DNA from 4 places in the Anaerobacillus sp. 1_MG-2023 genome. Region 2 is predicted to be linked to each of the others. Evidence: riboswitches for the same ligand, from Rfam matches in the RefSeq annotation. Region 2 holds a riboswitch; each other region holds the start of a gene.
What was found. Region 2 has a riboswitch for cyclic di-GMP ahead of Q4550_RS00330 (glycoside hydrolase family 191 protein). Riboswitches for the same ligand answer to the same signal wherever they lie in the genome.
Positions count from the first base shown of each region.

Region 1 (3,110 bases), on a different contig from region 2:
CCAAAGTTCGAAAAAGTCCGATTGCCATTTATGGAACTAGTAATAATGATACTCCCTCCATCTTCTTTCATATAAGGGATTGTATGTTTCACCATTAGAAAAGTACTTCTTAAATTTGTTTCAATTGTCTGATCCCACTCATCAACCTTCATTTCTTCAATCGGATTCAGTGTGCCATTAATTCCTGCATTGTTAAACAGAATATCAATGCGTCCCCATTTGTTAACAACTTGCTTCAAACCATATGTAACGCGTTCTTCATCGGCCACATCCACATCAAGGACAAACGCCTCTCCGCCATTTTTTACGATCGACTCCTTCACTTGTTCTGCTCGACTTTCCTTCAAATCAAATAAGCAAACTCGAACGCCTTCGTTTGCAAAGCGTTTAGCTGCGGCTTCTCCAATTCCAGATCCACCACCTGTTATAACGGCTACCTTCTTCATATTTAGCACTCTCCTTTTTTCTGACTATTCCCGTCCACCTATTTTTTAGACAATTTTATATAAAAAAGAGACCCGTTAAGGTCCCTATTGCTGGTTTTCAGTTTCATCATTTGATTTTTGCTCTGTATCGTCCATATCCCCTTCATCCATGTTACCATCTTCATCTTTATCGCCTTCTTCTGAATCATCCTTATTCATTGTATCATCGTCTTCCTGATCAATCGTTCCATCATCTTCGTTAACATTCTCTTCATCTTCTGGTGTATCTTCTTGCATCTCGGGATCTTCTACCGGTCCTTCTTCTTCATTTGCATTCGAACAAGCCGCAATACTCAGGGAAAGTAACATCGTCATCAATAACAACATCCACTTTTTCATAGAAAAACCTCCATCTTTGTAATAGTCCTATTTTGACCATCGCTAGTGGATGTATGTATTTTCCTAACACCAAATTTTAAAAAAGCTATTTATTTACAAAAAAAGTCATATATTTTTGATATTTTTTACAAATTACAACACCTTTCGTAGGTTTAATGACCTATTATGATAGTAGGATTTTCATAAATATATGATGGATCGTACAAAGTATCCTCCAGAAAAGGGCAACCATTTTTGAAAAAAAGTGGGCGCAAAGTAAACAGATCTAAGGAAGCTTCTTCTGAGAAGGCTTCTATGATGGCTGAACTACCTGGAAAGAGTTTAAGGAGGAGTTACATGGGCGTACATACAGAAGAAAATCTTGACGAGGAATGGATTAAACTAATGAAAGAAGCGAAGGAATTGGGCATCAAAATTTCTGAAATCAAAGCGTTTCTCAAAAATGAAGGAGTGTAACCTGAACGAAAGCGGCAGAACGGAGGCCGCTTTCGTTCTATTTACGGAACAATAACATACTGGTATAATTACATACAATCAAAGAAATTTGTCGAAGCATCGGAGGGATACACGTGATAGGTGAAGAAGTAAAGAAGTATCGTTTACGCAAAGGGTTATCTCTTTCAGAATTAGCGGAACGCGCGAATGTGGCCAAGTCATATCTGAGTTCAATTGAACGAAATATACAATCAAATCCCTCTATCCAATTCCTAGATAAAATATCTAATGTTCTTGATGTTTCGGTAGAGGTATTACTTCAAGGAGATGATCCTATTCATCAGAGTGAGTTAGACTCGGAATGGAAAAAGATCGTTAAAGAAGCGATGGAGTCTGGTATAAGCAAGGACCAGTTCAGGGAGTTTCTGGAGTTTAATAAGTGGCGGGCCAAACAGGGGTCTGATCAATAAATTGTTTTTTTAAGAGCCGACATCTTCCAGTAGGCTCTTATCTATTTGGGTAACAGTATATATACCCAATAGCCGTGGATACACAATATGAAAGAATATATTGTTGAAGCCACGATTAATAAAATCCGTATTAAAACGGATTTTAAGTGATGAAATTTTAAAAGTAAGACGATCAGAAAAATAGACAAACCTATTTTATACATTAGGAAAACAAGTGGATCCATTTGAAATAGCGCTCGCATTAGTGGATTCACTTCTCCGATCCATCCATTTTGAATTCCCCAATATGTGATAAATCCATCAAGAGTGTTAATACATGCTAAATAAATAACAAAAAACTTCTCCCACTTTGTCCCTTTATTCATAATGAGATGAAATATTTTGGTTTTGTATAATCTCCCTAAGTTCATCGTACATTTTCTGTTCATCTCGGATTATTCCCTTGATGTCTTGTTCTTTATTTTCAAGTCCGTGGATTTTCTCTAGAATAAAAGATAAATCGCACTTCCCTTTATATTCGTCATTGATGTAAAGTTTGGCGACCTGTTTATCAACCGCAATGATTTTAATCCTTTTCCCTAAAATATACGAGACAAAAGTTCCTTCCCCTAACTTGATCACCATCATTCCTCCTTACTTTTTTGAGGAATTGATTAGAAAATCCTTCACTTCCTCCTTAGATAATCCCATTCTTCTTGCAATTGAAATAAGGGCCACCCATTCCTGATCCAATTTTTCGTCAGTATACGTTTTCATTCCCCATCCCCCTTATATATTTCATCAATAAACGACATTAATAAAGAACGTTTTGTTCTTTATTTAGAATGTACATCTAATATAGTCTTATTTTGGAAGTTTAAAAAGACTGAAAATTCTTTGTATTGAGTTGTTATTAGCATATAATCTGCTATATACTACTAAATACTCTCTCGTTCTTAAATTTTAATTATTTTGTTCAACGAGACTTTTAGAAGACTAATATAAAAACACGACATTTGTTCTGTTTACAGAACAAATTGTTCTTGATAAAATTAAAACAATAAATAATGATAAAGTCGAGGTAAAGGGATGATAGGGGAAAAAATTAAACTTTATCGGAATCGTATGGGACTGTCTTTAACTGAACTCGCTAAACGGGCAGGGGTTGCCAAGTCTTATTTAAGTTCGATTGAACGAAATCAACAGGCTAATCCTTCTATTCAATTTCTTGAAAAAATAGCGACAGAATTAAAGGTTCCTATGGAAGTGTTCATATTAGAAGAAGATCACGAGGAGCCGGCACTCGACACGGAGTGGAAAGAATTAATCGAAGAAGCGATGCGCTCAGGTATTACAAAAAAAGATTTCGCAGACTATTTAGAGTTTAAGAAGTGGCAACTCC
Region 1 is NZ_JAUORD010000016.1:60,806-63,915, forward strand. Features, by position in the region: gene Q4550_RS20550 (SDR family oxidoreductase) at 1-446, opposite strand, end outside; gene Q4550_RS20555 (DNA primase) at 531-824, opposite strand; cyclic di-GMP riboswitch class I at 1,038-1,138, shown strand; gene Q4550_RS20560 (anti-repressor SinI family protein) at 1,161-1,280, shown strand; gene Q4550_RS20565 (helix-turn-helix domain-containing protein) at 1,394-1,729, shown strand; gene Q4550_RS24645 (DUF5658 family protein) at 1,771-2,157, opposite strand; gene Q4550_RS20570 (hypothetical protein) at 2,087-2,350, opposite strand; gene Q4550_RS20575 (anti-repressor SinI family protein) at 2,363-2,485, opposite strand; gene Q4550_RS20580 (helix-turn-helix domain-containing protein) at 2,798-3,110, shown strand, end outside.
Region 1: another riboswitch for cyclic di-GMP. It lies ahead of Q4550_RS20560 (anti-repressor SinI family protein); the one in region 2 lies ahead of Q4550_RS00330 (glycoside hydrolase family 191 protein).

Region 2 (3,110 bases):
CACTTCTCACTACCGCAAAAAAGTTAAGCGCATTTAAGCTTAACCTTTTTGCGGTTTTATTTAATTTGATAAGTAACGTCCATTATCTTCAGCGAAGCCCTTAACAAATGTTCCAGCTTAAACTAGGTAAGAAAAATCTCTCCACTCTTTAACATTTTTTCATCATTTTATTCTTCAACTAAGACTTTTCGTTCTTTAAAAAACATAAGCGTTCGCTTTTGACGAACGCTGTCGGAATTTAAAATATTTATATCGAAATATCTACATAAAATATGGTATTTTATTAATTTATATGCAATTCTATTATTAAGAACTTACCAGCTATTATAACCATTCCTCGTATGGAAATGAACAAAACCATTAGATTCAGCATAAGAAATGCTATTCCATTTCTGCTCTGTTGAAACCGTAAGAACTGCTAAGTCTGTTTCTTGCTGAATTTCTTTTAAATCAGCCATACGATCTTTTGACCATTCGTCCTTCGATACGGTTGAATAATTGAAGTTCTCCCACATAATCGCATCAACGTAAGAACTTGTGTAATCTTTTAACGTTTGAAAGCCCCAATTTTGTATGAGAGAAAGTGAAGGATGTTGTTGCTTGATTTGTTGTAAGAAGGCTACCATTCCTTCTTGTTGAGCTTGAAGGACAGTTGGGTTCTCCCAATGTTCATTATCAATATTACCGACTGTATCAAGGAAAACACCATCAAGTCCCTTTTCAGCGATTTGCGCTGTCACTTCTGATAGAAGAACGTCACGATAGTGAACAGAAGTGATATCGGTGAGATAGGAATCCCATTCGGTGTAGTGAACTCTTTCTCCGTTACGGTGAAAGAAATCAGCTTCATTTAATTGATTGATAAGTGCTGTATTCCAATTATCAGCTTCCATCGTATTAATATAGCCATAAACTTTTGTACCAGAACTTTTAATTTCTGAAATTTGTTGTTTACTATAGTAAACAGGTTCTATGATCATTACGTCGTATTGCTTCATTTTTGTAATTAATCGTGGCGTAGGAGCATCATAATAAACTTTGTAAGAAGTGACGTCAGATAGTGGATGACTGGCGGCGTGAGAGGTCAGAGGAGAAATCATGATAAATGTAAACAGAATAGCACATGACATTGCAACAATTTGCTTTGTTGAGATAACACCCATTGGTTGGCCTCCTGATTAATCAGAGAGCGGCTCTGGCATTGTAGACTGGCGATCGGTATTCACAAAATAGAATCGACGACCCATGTCTTTGCGCCCTTATTTTTCAATAAGTTTGCCCTTCTCCATATTTAGTTTTCAAAAATAGTATATCAGAAATTGGAATTAATTCCACAATATTTTTTGCATAAAAGTATTTAATTTTCTTAGATGAGGATGATTGTATGATTTACACACAGAAAAACACGCTAAGGAAACTGGTTGAGGTCATTATTGTTATTGCACTTATCGGTATTAGTGACCAACTCTTTCAGCTTCACTTAACTACCTGGGAGCTTGATCCATTATTTTTCTTTGTTCTTCTTTTCTCTTTAAGGTATGGATTAACAATGGGGTTGCTTAGCTTCTTTCTAGCCCTTATTTATCATATGATGGCCATCGGCTTTAACGGAGGAGATATATACCTGCTTTTCTATGATACGAGTGAAGCCTCATGGATTTTATTCACCTTATTATTAGCCATCATTTGTGGCTTATACAGTACATCCTTCCAGGAACGATATGAAAGCCTTCATTATCGTCACGATGAGTTAAAAGATGAGAATGAACAATTAACTGAAGCTATTAAACTACTAGAACATTCTCAGAAAACGATGCAAGAAAAAATGCTGGAATCTGAACATAGTCTGACACGTATCTATCAAGTGGGGAAGGCACTTGATCAATCATCACCTGAACTAATTCGAAATGAAGCCATTACGATTATCTCGAATCTCTTTAAAGCGAAAGAATTAGCGATCTATCATTTGGATTCTTCTAAAAGAACTTTACGCCTTCACATTCGAAAGGGCGACTCCAACCATCTTCCGCAAACGGTTTTTATTGAAGAAGATTCGGCGGTTTACAAACGCCTCTTCCGTAATAAAACGATCACACTTCGAACGATAGAAGATGAGAACAATTCCCCAGTTCTAGTTGGACCAATTATTTATGATAACCAGATCAAAGAAGTACTCGTTATCTATCAAGTTGATTTTGCTAAACTAACAACTTATGAAATTCAAATCATGTCGCTTGTCCTTGATTGGATGTCATCAAGGATTGAAAAAGCAACTGAGCTTGAACTGAAAGAAGAGAAAGTAAAGATGTTCCAGGGAACAAATATTTATTTCAAAGAAGCCTTTGATCATAAGGTGCAAATACAGAAGAAACGAAACGAGGAATTTGATCAATCCTATAGTGTTATTCACGTTCACTTTGCTAAATTCGATCGTATTACACCTGTTGAAGCTGAGATCATTCTTAGGTCTTATCTTCGAGAAATTGACATTATGGGATATGATCCATCAGAAAACATTTTCTCTTTCTTATTACCTGGAACAGCTCCGGAAAATGCAGAAATTGTCAAACACCGAATCAAGAAAGCCTTAACCGAAAAGGGTGGCATGCATGTTGGATAATTTATTCTATCCTCTTATCCTTCTTTATATTATCCATGCGATATTCATGTTCATCTTATCCTTTCTGTTAAAACGGGTTGTGGATCAAAACCATCATGGTGTAATTACATGGATTGCTATCGTTTCTTGCTTTTTACCTCTGATTGGTGAGCTTTTCGGAGTCATTTCGTGGCTCTTAGCGAAACGCTGGGTGTCAGATAAAATGCTCGTTGACTACGGAGAATATGTGTCATTCGATGTTTTAAACCTGGAATCGCTTCGTCATGAAGCAGCAACTAGCCTTGACTTAGTCCCGTTAACGGAAGCACTTAACGATCATGAACATACTACTAGAAAAGATTTAATAGTCCGTCTCATTAATTCAAACATTACGAATCAAGGAAAATATTTAAACCTTGGCTTAAATAATAGCGATTCTGAAACCGTTCATTACGCGGCGGCCACGATGAACATTCTTCTTGATCGGTATGAGAAAGAACTCCAGAAAGCG
Region 2 is NZ_JAUORD010000001.1:62,185-65,294, forward strand. Features, by position in the region: gene Q4550_RS00330 (glycoside hydrolase family 191 protein) at 315-1,163, opposite strand; cyclic di-GMP riboswitch class I at 1,200-1,290, opposite strand; gene Q4550_RS00335 (GAF domain-containing protein) at 1,385-2,620, shown strand; gene Q4550_RS00340 (hypothetical protein) at 2,610-3,110, shown strand, end outside.

Region 3 (3,110 bases), 290 kb from region 2:
TAGTTTGCTCGTCATGTGGTCACCTATAATAGAAGTAAACGCCCGATCAGTTGTATCGATTAACGTTCTCGCAAAGTTAATACGCTCTTCTTCAAATGTATCAAGAATGCCTTCGTCCGTTTTCCGAAGCAACACTGCAGCTAGCTTCCACGCTAAGTTCACCGCGTCCCCAATACCGGTGTTCATGCCCTGTCCGCCAGCCGGGCTATGAATGTGTCCAGCATCTCCGGCAATAAACGCACGTCCTTTTCTAAAGTGACTGCTAACGCGATGATGGACTTTGTACGTTTGGAACCAGTTCACATGTTGAATCGTTAAGCCTGTTCTCTGCTCGATCAGCGACTGGAAATCCTTGAACGCAACTGAGCTTTGATCGGTTAAATTGCGAGGAACTATTCCAATAATCCGTTCCATTCCCGTGCTTCTAACCGGCATGAATAAGTAAAAGGTGTCAGAATCTAAATACACATTTAAACTACTTTCAGCTATTTGTCCGGTGTTCGCTTTAACATCCGCCACAAAAAACAGTTCCTCGTACGTTCCACCTGGAAAATCAAAAGCAAGCTCTCTTCGAACAGTACTATGCGCCCCATCACACCCGCATATATATGAAAACTCACTCCGTTCTTCCTTATTATCTTTTTTAATAACGGCTTGAACATGGTCCCCTTCATCCATAAACGAAACCAACTCTGTCTCCCATTCCACCTCAACGCCTTCGTCGGCTAATTTGTTAATTAGCAGCTGCTCGTGATCATCTTGTGGATAGCTTAGGGCAAATGGGAAAGGACTTAATCCTTTTCCAAGATCACGAAAATATATGTTCGCCTTTGCTTTCTTTCCTTCTCGAAATTGGATAGTCTTCACTTTAATCCCCTGATGGATGACTTCTTCTGCGAAGCCCATTTGGTCATAGAATTCTAGCGTTCTAGCGTGTACAATTAGCGCACGTGATGCTTCTCCGGGTCCCGCATTTTTCTCAATTATTCGAAATGAAACTCCATATTTCGCCAGATGGAGGGCTAATACAAGTCCAGTCGGACCCGCGCCAACAATTAATACGTCAGATTTCATATTCCAATCTCCTTTCAAAAATAAACCTATCATAACACATTAAGCTATTAACAAATCCCACTTTTTATGGTAATGATTATATAAGTATATCCTCATGACATGATACCTCAGTAAGAGATCCACAAAAAAAGAGAATGCGATGAACTATCATTCTAGCCTGGGCACTTGAGTGATAGGGAGTAAGTAGTGCAACCGGCTCCTTAAAAAGGAGAATGAACATGGAAAAGTGTACATTGTACGGGCACACTCATTTATTTTCATTGCAGTCACGACGGATAATGGAACTGCTAAGGCGTCACGATCCTCATGCCTTCGTCCATTCGGTGCAAACAACGAGCTATTTCATTGATTTCTGTTTGCATTACAATTTCCGGTCATTGTTGAAACGACCCTTTCTTGAGTCTGTTTTGCTACATGACATCGGTAAACTGCTTGTTCCAACAGAAATCCTTCAAAAAAAGAGCCCACTAACCCTTTATGAGAAAGAGTATGTCGAGCAGCATCCAGAGTTTGGAATAGAACTACTTAATGATTTTCCAGAGATTGATATTGAGCCGTCTCTTATACTAAATCATCATGAGAATAACGATGGTACTGGCTATCCTTACCAATTACACGATGAGCAAATTCCTCGATCTGTTTCGATTCTTCGAGTCATCGATAGCTACATTGCAATGACGTCTGATCGAGCTTATCGTCCAAAACATTCTGACCAATTAGCTATTCAAGAAATTCATGCCCATCGGAATAACTTCTATGAGCCATACACCACCTCCTTGTTTATCTCTTATTTGGAAAAACGGTTAAAAGGGAAAAAGATTCTGCTTCATTATTTTGATTACGCCAAACGTCAAAATTAAGCAGCGCTTTTCAATAACCGTTTAAACAAAACCAAATAGAACAGGGAGGTCGAATAGATTGCGACTCTTATCAACTAAGGATTTACTAATCGCTTTTTGTGATGCGTATACTCTTCAATTAGATGAAGCTTTTATTGAAATGTTAACTAGTGAAATCATTAGAAGAGGAATCACTCCTCCCCAAACACGAACAGAGTGTTATGAAAAAATCCTCAATTGCACTTGATGAAGCCGCTTCTCATGACTCTCTAAATATAAAAGAAGCTTATTTGGTCTCTTCTAGCCAATAAGCTTTTTTTGATATTTTTCATTTGATCTCTCCCCCTTTCACAAATAAATTCACTGTTAATACGCTTACATATGTTTGCATTTTTTAGGAAGTGGTAGATTTAAAGTGTGATAAAAAAGGTGATTATTATTGAAAGGAATGATCTTTGATGAAGGAATCAATCCCAGAACTAACGTTGAATGATGGACTTACACTACCCGCTATCGGTTTCGGTACTTACAAACTAAATGGAAATGAAGGCGCAACTGCAATTAATAGTGCGATTGATGTTGGCTATCGCCTCATCGATACAGCTTACAATTACGAAAATGAAGGTACCGTAGGCGAAGCCATTCGTCGAAGTACAGTTCCTAGAAATGAACTGCGCGTCACTTCTAAATTACCAGGTCGCTATCACGAATATAATAAAGCGGTTACGGCTATTCAGGAGTCGTTATATAGAGCCAATCTTGATTATTATGATTTGTACCTCATTCACTGGCCGAACCCTAAACAAGGTCTTTATCCAGAAGCTTGGCAAGCTCTAATTGACGCTAAGAAATGGGGACTCATTCGCTCGATTGGCGTATGTAATTTCCTTCCGGAGCATCTTGAGCAATTGGAGAAAGAAACCGGCGTAAAGCCAAGTATCAATCAAATCGAACTACACCCCTTCTTCAACCAGGAAGATCAGAGAAGATTCCATCAACAAAACAACATCAAAACACAATCCTGGAGTCCGCTAGCTCGAGTGACTGACATTTTAGAAAATGAAACGATTAGTCAAATAGCAAATCAACATAACAAATCAGTCTCTCAGGTGATTTTACGCTGGCATTATCAATTAGGATCCATCCCGATTCCTAAATCATCTTCTCCAGAACGTCAGCTTGAGAACCTCTCTATCT
Region 3 is NZ_JAUORD010000001.1:353,749-356,858, forward strand. Features, by position in the region: gene Q4550_RS01855 (FAD-dependent monooxygenase) at 1-1,074, opposite strand, end outside; cyclic di-GMP riboswitch class II at 1,198-1,281, shown strand; gene Q4550_RS01860 (HD-GYP domain-containing protein) at 1,293-1,934, shown strand; gene sda (sporulation histidine kinase inhibitor Sda) at 1,993-2,160, shown strand; gene Q4550_RS01865 (aldo/keto reductase) at 2,372-3,110, shown strand, end outside.
Region 3: another riboswitch for cyclic di-GMP. It lies ahead of Q4550_RS01860 (HD-GYP domain-containing protein); the one in region 2 lies ahead of Q4550_RS00330 (glycoside hydrolase family 191 protein).

Region 4 (3,110 bases), on a different contig from region 2:
CTAAATATAGAAGAACCTGTTACACATATTAGTTACTACGAAGCTGAAGCATATGCAAGCTTTGTAGGTAAAAGACTTCCTTCTGAGTCCGAATGGGAACTTGCAGTTCGCGATCAGCCGATTGCGGGTAATTTTGTTGAAGATGGCATCTATCATCCCGTGGCATCGATCAAGGAAAATGAAGGTAGAATAAAAAAAGCCTATGGAGATGTGTGGGAATGGACGAAAAGTCCTTATATGCCTTACCCTGGTAATAAACCGCTTGACGGGGCGTTGGGTGAGTATAATGCAAAATTCATGAGCAGTCAGATGATTCTAAGAGGCGGATCATGTGTTACCTCCGTATCTCATATTCGTCCGACTTATCGAAATTTCTTTGGTCCAGATAAACGCTGGCAATTTACCGGCATTCGTCTTGCAGATGATAAGTAATCATTAAAAACTTCGCAATGGATCAGAGCTATCTGAAGAAATCACATAGCCAGAAGAATACTATCCGACTCGAACAGAATCTTAAAGAACTTAAACAGTTAGCAGAGAATTCAGGTTTCACACCAATGAAAACATGGACTGATCAAGAACAGCTGTTCAGGTTGCACTATCTTAGTGTGAATTAACGTAAGCTTTCTTACAGACATTCAATGATTATTTCGATATAATTGTTAATGAAGATATAGGTGAAGGAGAGATAATCATGAAGAAGATTGAAACAGCTGATTCTTATCAGTCATTCATTAACAATAATGACGTATCCATTCTAAAATATGAAGCTAACTGGTGCCCGGATTGCAAGCGCCTTGACTTTTTTATTGATGATATAATGAATGCGCATCATGAAAAGCAATGGGCTCAAATCGATATTGAACAATTCCCTGAAATTACAGAGGAAAATGATGTTATGGGTATCCCGAGCCTTCTTGTCTATAAAGACGGCAAAAAGATTGGTCACTTGCATAGTGCGAATACCAAAAATCCAGATCAGGTGAAAGAATATTTAAGTCAATTCTAAACAAAAGAGAAGGTTGCGAAGGCAACCTTCTTTTATTTTGTTAGAACATATTCGATGGAGCCGTCAATTAATGAATGAACAAATGCAACTGTATATCCAATGCTAAGGTAAGTAGAGAGTGTTTCACTACAATGTGGATGTAATGGTTCTGTTGGGGCATGAATACTTTTATACATGGTTTTTACGGTGCTAGAGATGGGTTCACAACGAAGTAAAACAACATGTTTACCGCTCCAAGCGGTACTAATGTGATTTCTCTGCATATCACTCTTCCTTTGCGAAAAATATATTCAGGGAATACAGTTAGCATATGAGTGAAATCGTAGGATGTTAGAAGTAGAAATGGAAATTTAAAAATATTTTGAATTTTCATCGAATAACTGGTATATTAGTAGCATATAACGTCAAACTTCTCGATAATCACATCGATTCACTAAAAAGTTGTGTATTTTGTAAGTTTATGGTCGGAATGTGTCATTTCTGAATTCTCCAGACAAGGGCAAACCATCCTAAAGGATGGGACGCAAAGACACAGGTCTAATGTTGGTTCTCCAACGATGACGGCTGGTCCTCCTGGAAAACCCATGAAGGAGGAGAAAAGAATGACCATGGCTAAACCTAAGCCTAAGAAGGTACTTGATCAAGAATGGGTTATTCTCATGAGGGCTGCCAGAGAACTTGGATTGAAGAAAGAAGAGGTACAAGCATTCTTAAAACAACACAAAAACCGACATCTATGAATATACATAAATGCATGACGACCTATAAGGTCGTTTTTTTTGTGATAAGCTTTGATGAAAGCAAATACGGTGTGAAATGAATATTCCTTGACTTTAGGGCAATATTTTTTGTATCATATGTCATATCAATTGCATACATAAACCATACTAACTATGAAGGATAAATAGTAGTCAGAGTAACCTTGTTTTTAGCGATTCGGGGACGGTGGAAGCCCGAACGAGGTCTGATGAAACGGCAGTCTGGAGTTACGTTACTTAAAGTGGATGCCTTATTTGCATCAACTAGGGTGGAACCGCGGGTGCATAAGCTCTCGTCCCTGGACATTTTTTGTCCATGGATTGGGAGCTTTTTATATTGATTGAGAAAAAAGGAGAGAATGACATGACAATTTCAATGGATCAGATCGTTTCAGTATCGAAGCACAGAGGATTTATTTTCCCTGGTTCTGATATTTACGGTGGACTAGCAAATACATGGGATTATGGACCACTTGGTGTAGAACTTAAGAAAAATATTAAAGATGCATGGTGGAAGAAGTTTGTTCAAGAATCACCTTATAATAGTGGTCTAGATGCCGCCATTCTAATGAATCCAAAAACGTGGGAAGCTTCAGGACATTTAGGTAATTTCAATGATCCTTTAATTGATTGCAAAAGCTGTAAAACACGTCACCGTGCAGATAAATTAATTGAGGACGCTCTTTCAACTGAAGAAGAGGACATGATTGCAGACGGCCTTTCATTTGAAGAAATGGAGCGTTTGATGAAAGAAAATCATATTACTTGCCCGGAGTGTGGCAGTGAAGATTTCACAGAAATCCGTCAATTTGATCTTATGTTTAAAACCCATCAAGGTGTAACAAAATCGAGCACGAGTGAAATTTACCTTCGCCCAGAAACGGCGCAGGGAATCTTCGTAAACTTTAAAAATGTTCAACGCTCTATGCGTAAGAAAGTGCCTTTTGGTATTGCACAAGTTGGAAAAAGCTTCCGGAATGAAATTACACCTGGAAACTTTACATTCCGTACTCGTGAATTTGAACAAATGGAGCTTGAATTCTTCTGTAAGCCAGGTAACGAACTAGAGTGGCATGAGTATTGGAAAGAGTACTGCAAAAACTGGCTTCTAAATCTTGGTGTAAAAGAAGATAGCATCCGACTGCGTGAGCATGCGGAAGATGAACTGTCGCATTATAGTAATGCAACAACTGATATCGAGTACAAGTTCCCATTTGGTTGGGGCGAACTTTGGGGTGTTGCTTCTCGAACAGATTACGACTTAAAGCAGCATATGGAACATTCCAATGAAGATTTCACTTATCACGATCAACAAACAGGTGAGAAGTATGTACCTTATTGCA
Region 4 is NZ_JAUORD010000003.1:368,147-371,256, forward strand. Features, by position in the region: gene egtB (ergothioneine biosynthesis protein EgtB) at 1-432, shown strand, start outside; gene Q4550_RS08260 (thioredoxin family protein) at 695-1,009, shown strand; gene Q4550_RS08265 (hypothetical protein) at 1,042-1,272, opposite strand; cyclic di-GMP riboswitch class I at 1,498-1,586, shown strand; gene Q4550_RS08270 (anti-repressor SinI family protein) at 1,612-1,749, shown strand; gene Q4550_RS08275 (glycine--tRNA ligase) at 2,132-3,110, shown strand, end outside.
Region 4: another riboswitch for cyclic di-GMP. It lies ahead of Q4550_RS08270 (anti-repressor SinI family protein); the one in region 2 lies ahead of Q4550_RS00330 (glycoside hydrolase family 191 protein).